DNA from 3 places in the Martelella sp. genome. Region 1 is predicted to be linked to each of the others. Evidence: riboswitches for the same ligand, from Rfam matches in the RefSeq annotation. Region 1 holds a riboswitch; each other region holds the start of a gene.
What was found. Region 1 has a riboswitch for thiamine pyrophosphate ahead of thiE (thiamine phosphate synthase). Riboswitches for the same ligand answer to the same signal wherever they lie in the genome.
Positions count from the first base shown of each region.

Region 1 (3,272 bases):
GCCGGGACGGCAGCGAGGAAGGCCTGCTTACGCGCAGCCGGGGTCGCGCGCGTGCCGCCCGGCCGGTCGCGCGTCGTCAGGTGAATGGCGACGGCAAGGCTCGCCGCCATGACAAGGCCGGCGGCGAGCCCGCCGACAAGCAGCTTGCCGACCGAGAGATCGGTCGCGGCCGCAAGAATGAGAAAGGCGATTGACGGCGGGATCACATTGTCGAGCACCGAGGAGGCGGCGATGATCGCCCCTGCGCGGGCCGGCGGGTAGCCGTGACGCACCAGTTCGGGCTGAAAGGTGGTGGCTGAAAACACCGCATTGGCAACCGACGAACCGGACGCGCCGGAAAATAGCGCGCCGGTGGCGAGCACCGTCTGCGCCAGCCCGCCGCGCCGGTGGCCGACAAGCGATGCGGCGAAGGCGACGAGATGCGCGGCCGCGCCGGAGGCCGAAAGGGCCGCCCCCGTCAAGAGGAAGAAGGGGATCGCCAGAAGCAGGAAATGCGACATGCCGGAAACCGCTGTCGTCACCATCGTTTCCGGCGCCAGATTGCCGCCGAAGGGCATGGCGAAAAGGGCCGCGGCGAGGAAGGCATGGGCAAGCGGGGCAGCCGCGATCAGACCGATGGCGGCGAAAAGCGCAATCGCGGCACTCGGCGGAACGGCCGTTGCCAGATTGAAACGCAGGCATGCGAGGGAGATGAGGCCGGCCAGACCGACAGAAACCGCAAGCGACAGGAACCGCCGTTCGCTGATGCGCCTGAGGGCAAGGGTCGCGGCGATCAGCGCGCCGCCCGCGCCGGTGACGGCAAAGCGCACCCATTCGGGCAGGCCGAGGGTCGGCGAGGTGCCGCCGATCAGCGTTGCGACGCGAGCGCTGCCAAGGGCGAGGACAAGGGCAGCGATGAGGCTGACGGCATCGGCGATGATGCGGGCGGGCAATTCCGCCCGCCTTGAAAAGGGGAGTTCAAGCCGCATGGCGAGCGGGCCGGTCATGGCAAGCGGCGCGGCAAGAAAGACCAGCGCCACATTCAGCCAGATGCCGAGATCCTCGGTGCCGATCAGCCCGGTCCGGAAGACATAGCGGAGCACGACGCTGAGGAGGACGAGCGCGAGCATCAGCGCCAGAACGACGCCCGCCATCATCGAAAGCGTCGTCTGAAGCCTGTCCGCAAGGCGGCCGGCCACGCGCTCGATTGCCGCCGATGTCATCGCGCCCGGATCGCGAGCGCCGCGTCGACGGCCCGGCGGAAGTCGCGGGTCGCCTTCGTCACGTCGGGCGCATGGAAGATTGCCGAGATCACGGCGATGCCGTCGGCCCCGTCGGCGATCAGTTCGGGCACATGTTCGAGCTTGATGCCGGCGATCGCGCCGACCGGCAGGTCCGGCCTCGCGTTCTTCAGGCCGCGGCGCAGCGCGCGAAACCCCTCGACGCCCACCGGCGGGTCGGAGTTGATCTTGGAGAGCGTATGAAACACGCCGCCGATACAGGCATAGTCGACCGGGGCCGCTGCCGCCCGCGCGCCATCGGACGCATTCTTGACGGTCAGGCCGATGATGGCGTCCGGCCCGAGCAGCCGTCGCGCGGTCTCGGGATCCATGTCGTCTGCGCCGAGGTGGACGCCGGCGGCTTCTGCCGCGAGCGCGACGTCGACCCGGTCATTGACCACGAGCGGAACGCCGGTCGGCTCAAGCGCCTTGCGGATTTCCACGGCCCGTTCGATCATCTGGCGGGTCTTGGCGTATTTGTCGCGATACTGGATCAAGGTCGCGCCGTTTTCGGCGGCATGCCGCGCCAGTTCGGCAAGCGGCGCGGTCTCGACCAGCCCGGCATCGACCAGGGCGTTCAGGCGATAGTCGACCGTTCTCATGGCTGCGTCTCACCAGCCTGCAAAAGGCGGCTGCGGCGAAATTCCAACGACATATGACGACCTCCATGGCATTGCGGAGACCGGCGCGGAAGCGAAAACAAAGGGGAATAGCCGATTTTTCCGTTCCTACGCCGGAATGACCCGGATCAGGTTCAAGGGTCCGGCCCGTTGCCATCTCAGCATCGCAGGATGCTCCCCTCGGAATGGACGGGATTCTGTCGGGCTTTCAGCCCGGTGTCAACCGGTCTCGACCGGCGTCAAGGGCTAGCATCCCGAAATCGGAAAGCGCCGTGAGCACGGTGTCGGCGCCCGCGGCCCGAAGCCGTTCGGCATGAAGCGGCCTGACGCCCTCAAGATGGCTGCCGCCGATAAACCCGAAAACGCGCATGCCGGCGCGTCCCGCGCCGGTCACGCCGGCGATGGCGTCTTCCAGCACCACGCACTCCTTCGGCAGGGCGCCGCGTTTTTCGGCAGCGTAAAGGAAAAGATCGGGCGCCGGCTTGCCGTGTTCTACCGATTCGGCGCTGAAGGCCCGGCCTTCGAAGCGTTGGGCAAAACCGATCGCCTGAAGCGCGACGCCGAGCCTCTTGTAGGACCCGCCGGAGGCGATGCAGTAGTCGATACCGGCCGCCTCCAGCCGGTCAAGCATGGCTTCAGCGCCGGCCATCGGCTTCAACTCGCGGCGATAGCGGTCAAACAGCCGCGCATACCACGCCTCCTGGAAATCGGGATCGACCGCCCTGCCGGTCTGTCCCTCCACGTAAGCGATGATCTGCCTGACCGAAGAGCCCAGGAATTCCTCGACCAGCATATCCCAGTCGACCGCGACCCCGTATTGGGCAAGCGATACCTGAAGCTCGGCAAGCGCGATGATCTCGCTGTCGGCAATCACGCCGTCAAAGTCGAAAATGACTGTCTTTATCATGGTTCCCTGGCCAATACGCTTCGGCTGAGGCGACGCCGTCGGGGCCGCGCCGTTCCCATCTTGCTGCCTGCTATGGCCTGTTTTGCGACCAATTGCAAATCCGGATGCCAGGCGGTCCGATCGAAAATTAATGAATATCAATTGTTTATGCAGGTCTCGCGCGGCGGTCGAGACGGGACTTGACTGCGGAAGCCCGAGGCGAGGCTCTGACATCAAGAACGCTGACGTCTGAAATCAGAGATATTGGATATTCATCTTTCCTGATCCCTGCTAATTCTGGCGCAAGGGATATTTCGGGAAAGATATCATGCAACAGGCCAGGACCAGCGGCATCGACCGCGACATGCTGATCATCATGTTGGCGGGCGGGCTGGTGCTGGCCCTGTCCTTCGGCGTTCGCTCGGTTTTCGGCGGCGTGGTCCTGCCGCTGTCGGATGATCTTTTCGCCGGCCGGATCGAGATATTCTCTCTGTCGATTGCCATCCA
Region 1 covers NZ_CFHTCS010000057.1:6,648-9,919, reverse strand. The annotation lists gene AC5DC2_RS07200 (TRAP transporter large permease subunit) at 1-1,202, opposite strand, end outside; gene thiE (thiamine phosphate synthase) at 1,199-1,861, opposite strand; TPP riboswitch at 1,968-2,070, opposite strand; gene AC5DC2_RS07190 (HAD family hydrolase) at 2,088-2,786, opposite strand; gene AC5DC2_RS07185 (MFS transporter) at 3,094-3,272, shown strand, end outside.

Region 2 (3,272 bases), on a different contig from region 1:
GTAGAGATTGCCCTGGCCGAGCGCGCGGAAATAGGACGAACCGAGAAACGAGATCAGTTCGTCGGAAATGTCTGACCGGTTCAGCGGATAATTGATGCGGAAACCGGCAACGCCGGGCAGTTCGACATCCTTGAACTGCTCGGCGTCAAGCGGCGCGCGAAAAATAAAGTCACTGGCCGAGAACACCAGTTTCTCAGCCTTGCCGTTGGCAACCTCGTAGATCTCGACCGGTGTCTTGAACAACCAGCCGAGCGAAAAGGCCTGCAACTGGAAATCCGACTGGTCCCGCCAGATCGCTTTGTTCGGATCGTAGCGGACCGCGCGGTAGTCGTCGTAATGGAGCGCTTCGAACGGCGCGGGGACATTCTGTACCGGTTCCTGATACGGTTTGGCGGCGCGCGCCTTCATTCGGGCCGTCAGCGTATCGAAGGTAAAGGCGTCCGGCGACGGCGCCTCCGCCTGTACGGCGTCGTTCTGGTCCGGCACCTTGGCGGGTTCGACGGCTGCGTCCTGCCCGAATGCGCGCCCTGCAAAGCCGGAAAAAGCCAGCGCGCCGACCGCCGTTTGCGCCAGAAAAAAACGTCTTTTCATTCAAATTCCCGTCGGTTGAAAAAGAAGCTTCCGCAATGTTGCATGGCACCAAATCCAGCGCCGAAACGTCTTCTTTGGAAAGGTCGACCCTTGTCCCGAAACAGCGCGGAAGTTGCCTTCGCGGCACGCGCGGACGAGTCCGTAACGGCGGAGCGCCGGTTCGGTTCCACGTCCAGGCAAAAAACCAATGCAAGTTTCCATGCGTTAACAGATAGGGCCCATTCTTGCGCGCACCAAAAGGGGCTGGAACGCCGCGTTGCATTCCAGCCCCATTTATAAGGCAGCCATTCAACCAAAGAATGGCAAGATCATGGCAATATGCCTTCTTCGCGCCGCAATATTTTCGACCGTCCGGAGGGCGACGTCAAGATGGCGGCGCTGCCGAAAAACGCCTTTTTTATCAGGCGGCTTTCACGATTTCGACGAGTTCGATGGCAAAGTTCAGATCCTGTCCGGCGAGCGGATGGTTGGCGTCGACGGTGACCTGCTCTTCCTCGACCTTGGTAACGATCAACGGCACGGTCTGGCCGTCGGGCGTGCGGGCCTGCAGCTGCATGCCGGGCGCCACGTCAACCTCCGCCGGCATGGCCGAACGCGGCACGACCTGTACCTTCTGCGGATCATGCGGCCCATAGGCCTCGTCGGAGGGAACCTGAACCTGACGGTTGTCGCCGACAGTCATGCCGGCGATCTCGCGGTCGAGTCCGGGAATGATCTGGCCGGCGCCGACGGTGAACTCCAGCGGCTGGCGACCCTCGGAGGAATCGAAGGTCGAACCGTCGTTGAGCGTTCCGGTATAGTGAATACGAACGGTGTCCCCGCTCTTTGCTTCTGCCATTTCGTGTGCTCCTTCCTTGAACACCGAGCGCGACAGCGAAAGACAGGCAAATGCCCGGCCCGCGCCGTAGCGCCGTTTCTCTTTCCTGAAGCGCGTACAAGGTCATTTTCGCGCGCTGCAGAGGATTGAGCCGACACGCTTTCCTGCATGACGACTGGCGGGCACATCCGGAAATCCGGATGTGCCCCATACCTAGTCACTTTCGCCGACTATTTCAAATAGGCCGGAGCCCTTGAATTCGCGGCCCGCCCGCGATAGGTGTCGGAAAGCTCTAACGGGGTGCGGAACGCTGATCCTTGCGTCAACCGCTGAGAGGTGAACACCAACCCGAGGAACCTGATCCGGCTAAAACCGGCGGAGGGATTAGACGCGTGAACCAGAAGACGCCCTTTTCCCTTGTTGATTGCGACAGCACGAAGGAGGCGTCATGTCAGCTCACCATCTGAAAATTGCGGTTACGGCACTGGCAATCGGGGCTGCCGGCGCAGCCCATGCCCAGGACGCCAGGGTGCTGACCGTCTATACCTATGAAAGCTTCAACACGGAATGGGGCCCGGGGCCGCTGGTAAAAGACGCCTTCGAGGCCCGATGCGGCTGCACCGTGAAATTCGTCGGCGCGGAGGATGGCGTGGCGCTCCTGAACCGGCTGAAGCTCGAGGGCCGCACGAGCCCGGCCGATATCGTGCTCGGCCTCGACAACAACCTGATCCACGAGGCGAAGGAGACGGGACTTTTTGCCGCATCGGGGGTCTCGACCGAAAACCTCGCCATTCCCGGCGGCTTTGACGACGATATTTTCGTGCCCTTCGACTACGGCTATTTCGACATCGTCTACGACAGCGAGAGTATCGAAACCCCGCCGACAACGCTCGATGACCTCGTCAACGGACCGAGCGGCGAAAAAATCGTTATCGAGGATCCGCGTACCTCCACCCCGGGGCTTGGCATGCTGTTGTGGATGAAGGCAGTCTACGGCGACGAGGCGGCGGCAACGTGGGAGACGCTTTCAAAGCGCATTCTGACGGTCGCGCCCGGCTGGTCCGAGGCCTACGGTCTCTTCACCAGCGGCGAGGCGCCGATGGTGCTGTCCTACACCACCTCGCCCGCCTATCACCAGATTGCCGAGGAGACCGACCGCTACAAGGCGGCCGATATCGAAGACGGGCTCTATATCCAGATCGAGGTCGCCGGCATGACGGAGATGGCCGAGGACCCGGCGCTGGCAAAGTCCTTCCTCGAATTTATCCTGACGCCCGGCTTTCAGGACGCGATCCCGACGCATAACTGGATGATGCCCGTGGCGCAGACATCCGATCCCCTGCCCGCAGCGTTTCAAAACGCAGTCACGCCGGACAAGACCCTGCAGTTTGCCCCCGACGTGGTTGCGGAAAACCGGCAGGCCTGGATCGATGAATGGCTGAACGCCATGAGCGCGCGGTGACGGAACCGCAGCCGTGTATCTGACAGGGGCGGAGTTCCGCCGCAATCTTTCCGCCGGCCTCGCCGCCCTTCTCGCCGTTCTCGGCTTCATTGCCGTGGCAGTCGCGGCGCTTGCCGGGTTCGGACGGCTTGCCGATGCGGCGGCGGTCCTGGACGAGCCCTATGTCTGGCGCATCCTGCGCTTCACACTCTATCAGGCTTGCCTGTCAACGCTGATCTCCGTCGCTCTGGCCATCCCCGTAGCGCTTGCCATGGCAAGGCGTCCGCTGTTTCCCGGTCGCATCTGGATCGTCCGACTCATGGCCGTGCCGCTCGGACTTCCGGTGTTGATCGGCGCGCTCGGCATTATCGGCATCTGGGGACGGCAGGGCCTGTTCAACGATATGCTGGATCTGGCGGCGCT
Region 2 covers NZ_CFHTCS010000185.1:1,735-5,006, reverse strand. The annotation lists gene AC5DC2_RS14600 (OpgD/OpgG family glucan biosynthesis protein) at 1-591, opposite strand, end outside; gene AC5DC2_RS14595 (FKBP-type peptidyl-prolyl cis-trans isomerase) at 992-1,429, opposite strand; TPP riboswitch at 1,695-1,809, shown strand; gene thiB (thiamine ABC transporter substrate binding subunit) at 1,857-2,870, shown strand; gene thiP (thiamine/thiamine pyrophosphate ABC transporter permease) at 2,884-3,272, shown strand, end outside.
Region 2: linked by a shared signal. The riboswitch ahead of thiB (thiamine ABC transporter substrate binding subunit) and the one ahead of thiE (thiamine phosphate synthase) in region 1 are both predicted to bind thiamine pyrophosphate.

Region 3 (3,272 bases), on a different contig from region 1:
GCGCTGCTCGATCTCCTCGAGGGTGACGCCCTTGGTCTCAGGCGCGACCGCGATGGCGTAGAAGATGCCGATCACGCAGAAGCCGGTGAAGATTGCGAAGGTGCCGACGATGCCGATGCCGGCCAGAAGCTCGGGAAAGAGCAGGGCGACGACGAAGTTGAAGAACCAGTTGGCGATCGATGCCAGCGCCATGCCGCGCGGACGCAGCCGGAGCGGGAAGAGTTCCGCCATGTAGAGCCAGGGCAAAGGGCCGAGGCTGACGGCGAAAAAGGCAATGAAGGCAAAGATCCCGATCATGGCCAGATAGGGGGTCGCGGCGATGTTCATCATGGTCGCGACGGTCACAAGCGCCATCGAGGCCGCGGTGCCGAAAAAGCCCAGGATCAGCAGTTTGCGCCGACCCATGGATTCCACCAGATACATGGCGACGATCGTCAGCGCCACGTTGACCACGCCGATGCCGACGGTTGCCAGAAGCTGGGTCGTGGTGCCAGAGAAACCTGCGCTTTTGAAGATTTCCGGGGCGTAATAGATGATCGCGTTGATGCCGGAGAGCTGTTGCAGCACGAACACGATCATGGCGAAGCTCGTGACCGGCAGGATGCCCTTCTTCAGGAAGGTGCTCCAGGCAGGGGCGGCTTCCTCGTCCTTCGCGCTTTCCTTGATCTCGGTGATGATCTCGTCGATCTCGGCATCGGAGGATTCCGGCTGCAGCCTGGCGATGATGTCGCGCGCCTTGTCGGCGTTCGAATTCAGCGTCAGCCAGCGCGGCGTCTCCGGCGAGAGCAGGATGCCGACAAGGGCGATGATCGAGGGGAAGACGCCGACACCGATCATCCAGCGCCAGTCGCCGGTGCCGCCGAAGGCCGCGTCCGACATGTAGGAAATCATGATGCCGATCGTGATCATCAGCTGGAAGGCCGAGACGATGGTGCCGCGAATGCGCGCCGGCGCCACTTCCGCCAGGAACATCGGGGCGGTCATGGCCGATGCGCCGATGCCGACGCCGATCAGAAGGCGGGCCAGCGTCAGCACATACTGGTTGAAGGCGAAGGCGGAAATCAGCGAGCCGACGAGAAAGATCACGGCGCCGAGGATCAGCATCGGCTTTCGGCCGTAGCGGTCGGTGGTGACCATGGCGAGCAGCGTGCCCGCCACCGCGCCGAGCGGCACGGCCGAGGTAATCACGCCTTCCATGAAGGGCGTGATGGTGAAGTCCTGTTTGATGAACGGCAAAGCGCCGGAAATCACGCCCTGGTCAAAGCCGAAGAGCATGCCGAACAGTGCCGCCACGATGACGATGGCGATAAGCATTGGGTTTCCTCCGCATTTCGGGCGCAGCCGGGTGCCGGTGCGCCGGTCAGTGTCTTTCTGTCCCTGACCCTTAGCCTTTTTTTGTGAACGCTAGCTGAAAATTCCGTCTGTAGCCATGCCTTCATGACAACTTGAAGATGAAAACCGCCCTGCTTGTCAACTCTATTCCCTTTCGGCGGCCGGAAGCTGCGTCAGCGCCCCTTGACCGGACCGTTCTGCGCAGGCATAGATAAGCCCATCCGAGGGGTGCGATCTTCTTTGCGAAGATGCTGAGATGGCTCTGGCCGAACCCTTGAACCTGATCCGGGTCATGCCGGCGTAGGAACGGAGTTTGGTATTGAGCGATACGCCCATAAAATCAGCCTGTTTTGTTACGTCCGCTGCCCGGCCGCGCCGGGGAGAGGGGACTTGAGGCAAAGCCTTTTCGCCGTTTTGAAATCCCTGATGGTGATCGCTGCGCTCCTTCTGCTCTGGCAGGCGGTCGTCACGCTGTTTGCGCTCCCACGCTATATCCTGCCCGCGCCCTCTGCCGTCGCCGCAAGGCTGTGGACCGGCCATGCCTACCTCCTCTCGAACGCCCTCATCACGCTGCGCGAGATCATCGCCGGCTTTGCCGCCGGCGCGGCCTTCGGCGCGGGCGCCGCCTTCCTGCTCGCCGGTTTTCCGCGCTTCGGGCGTCTCGTCTGGCCGGCGCTCGTGGTGCTGCAGTCGTTCCCGGTCTTCGTCATCGCCCCCATGCTGGTGCTCTGGTTCGGCTTCGGCATCACCTCCAAGGTGGTGATGACGATGATCATCGTCTTCTTTCCCGTTGCCTCCAATTTCGCCGACGGACTTGCCCGCACCGACAGCGCCGTCATCAAGGCGGCGCATCTTGACGGTGCAGGACACTGGCAGCTTCTGGTTCTCATCCGTCTGCCGCTCGCCATGCCGCAACTCTTTTCAGGCCTGCGCATCGCCGCCCCGCTCGCTCCTCTCGGCGCCGTCGTCGGCGAGTGGGTGGGCGCTGCTGGCGGTCTCGGCTTCGTCATGGTGCAGGCCAACGCCCGAATGCAGAGCGATACGGTGTTTGCCGCCATGTTCATCCTGGCGCTGGAGGCCGTTCTGTTTCGCAAGGCGGTGGATCTCGCCGCGCCCTTTTTCACCCGCTGGTCGCCCGCCCAATGAGCGGCCGCGCCGATTTCCCAAGGAGGATCAAATGCTCAAAAGACTAGCCCTCGCGGCCGCCCTGACGCTTCTGCCCGGTCTGGCCGCCGCCGATGACAGGCTCAGCGTCATTCTCGAATGGTATGTGAACCCGGATCATGCACCGATGGTGATAGCCGAGGCGAACGGCTATTTCGCCGACGAGGGGCTCGACGTGGACCTCGTGCCGCCGGCAGATCCGTCCATGGTGCCGCGCATGGTCGCCTCCGGCCGGGCCGATATCGGCGTGCACTACCAGCCGAACCTCTATCTCGACCACGCCGCCGGCATTGACATCAAGCGCTTCGGCACCCTTGTCTCGACGCCGCTCAACACGCTGACGGTGATGGCGGACGGACCTGTCCAGTCGCTCGCCGATCTGAAGGGCCGGAAGATCGGCTTTTCGGTCGCCGGCATCGAGGAGGCGGTCGTCTCGGCCATGCTTTCAAGCGCCAGCCTCACGCGCGACGACATCACGCTGGTCAATGTCAATTTCGCGCTCACCCAGTCGCTCCTCACCGGCCAGGTCGATGCCACGATCGGCGCGTTCCGCAATTTCGAGCTGACCCAGATGGCGATCGAGGGCGAGGAGGGCAAGGCCTTCTTTCCAGAGGAAAACGGCGTTCCGGTCTATGACGAGCTGATCTATGTGACCCGCAGCGAACTCATTGACGATGACCGGCTGCTGCGCTTTCTCGACGCGGTGGAGCGCGCGGCGATCTTCATCACCAACCACCCGGAAGAGGCCTGGGGCCTGTTCGCCGAGGCCTATCCCG
Region 3 covers NZ_CFHTCS010000044.1:4,961-8,232, reverse strand. The annotation lists gene AC5DC2_RS05980 (sugar porter family MFS transporter) at 1-1,341, opposite strand, end outside; TPP riboswitch at 1,547-1,656, shown strand; gene AC5DC2_RS05975 (ABC transporter permease) at 1,759-2,478, shown strand; gene AC5DC2_RS05970 (ABC transporter substrate-binding protein) at 2,510-3,272, shown strand, end outside.
Region 3: linked by a shared signal. The riboswitch ahead of AC5DC2_RS05975 (ABC transporter permease) and the one ahead of thiE (thiamine phosphate synthase) in region 1 are both predicted to bind thiamine pyrophosphate.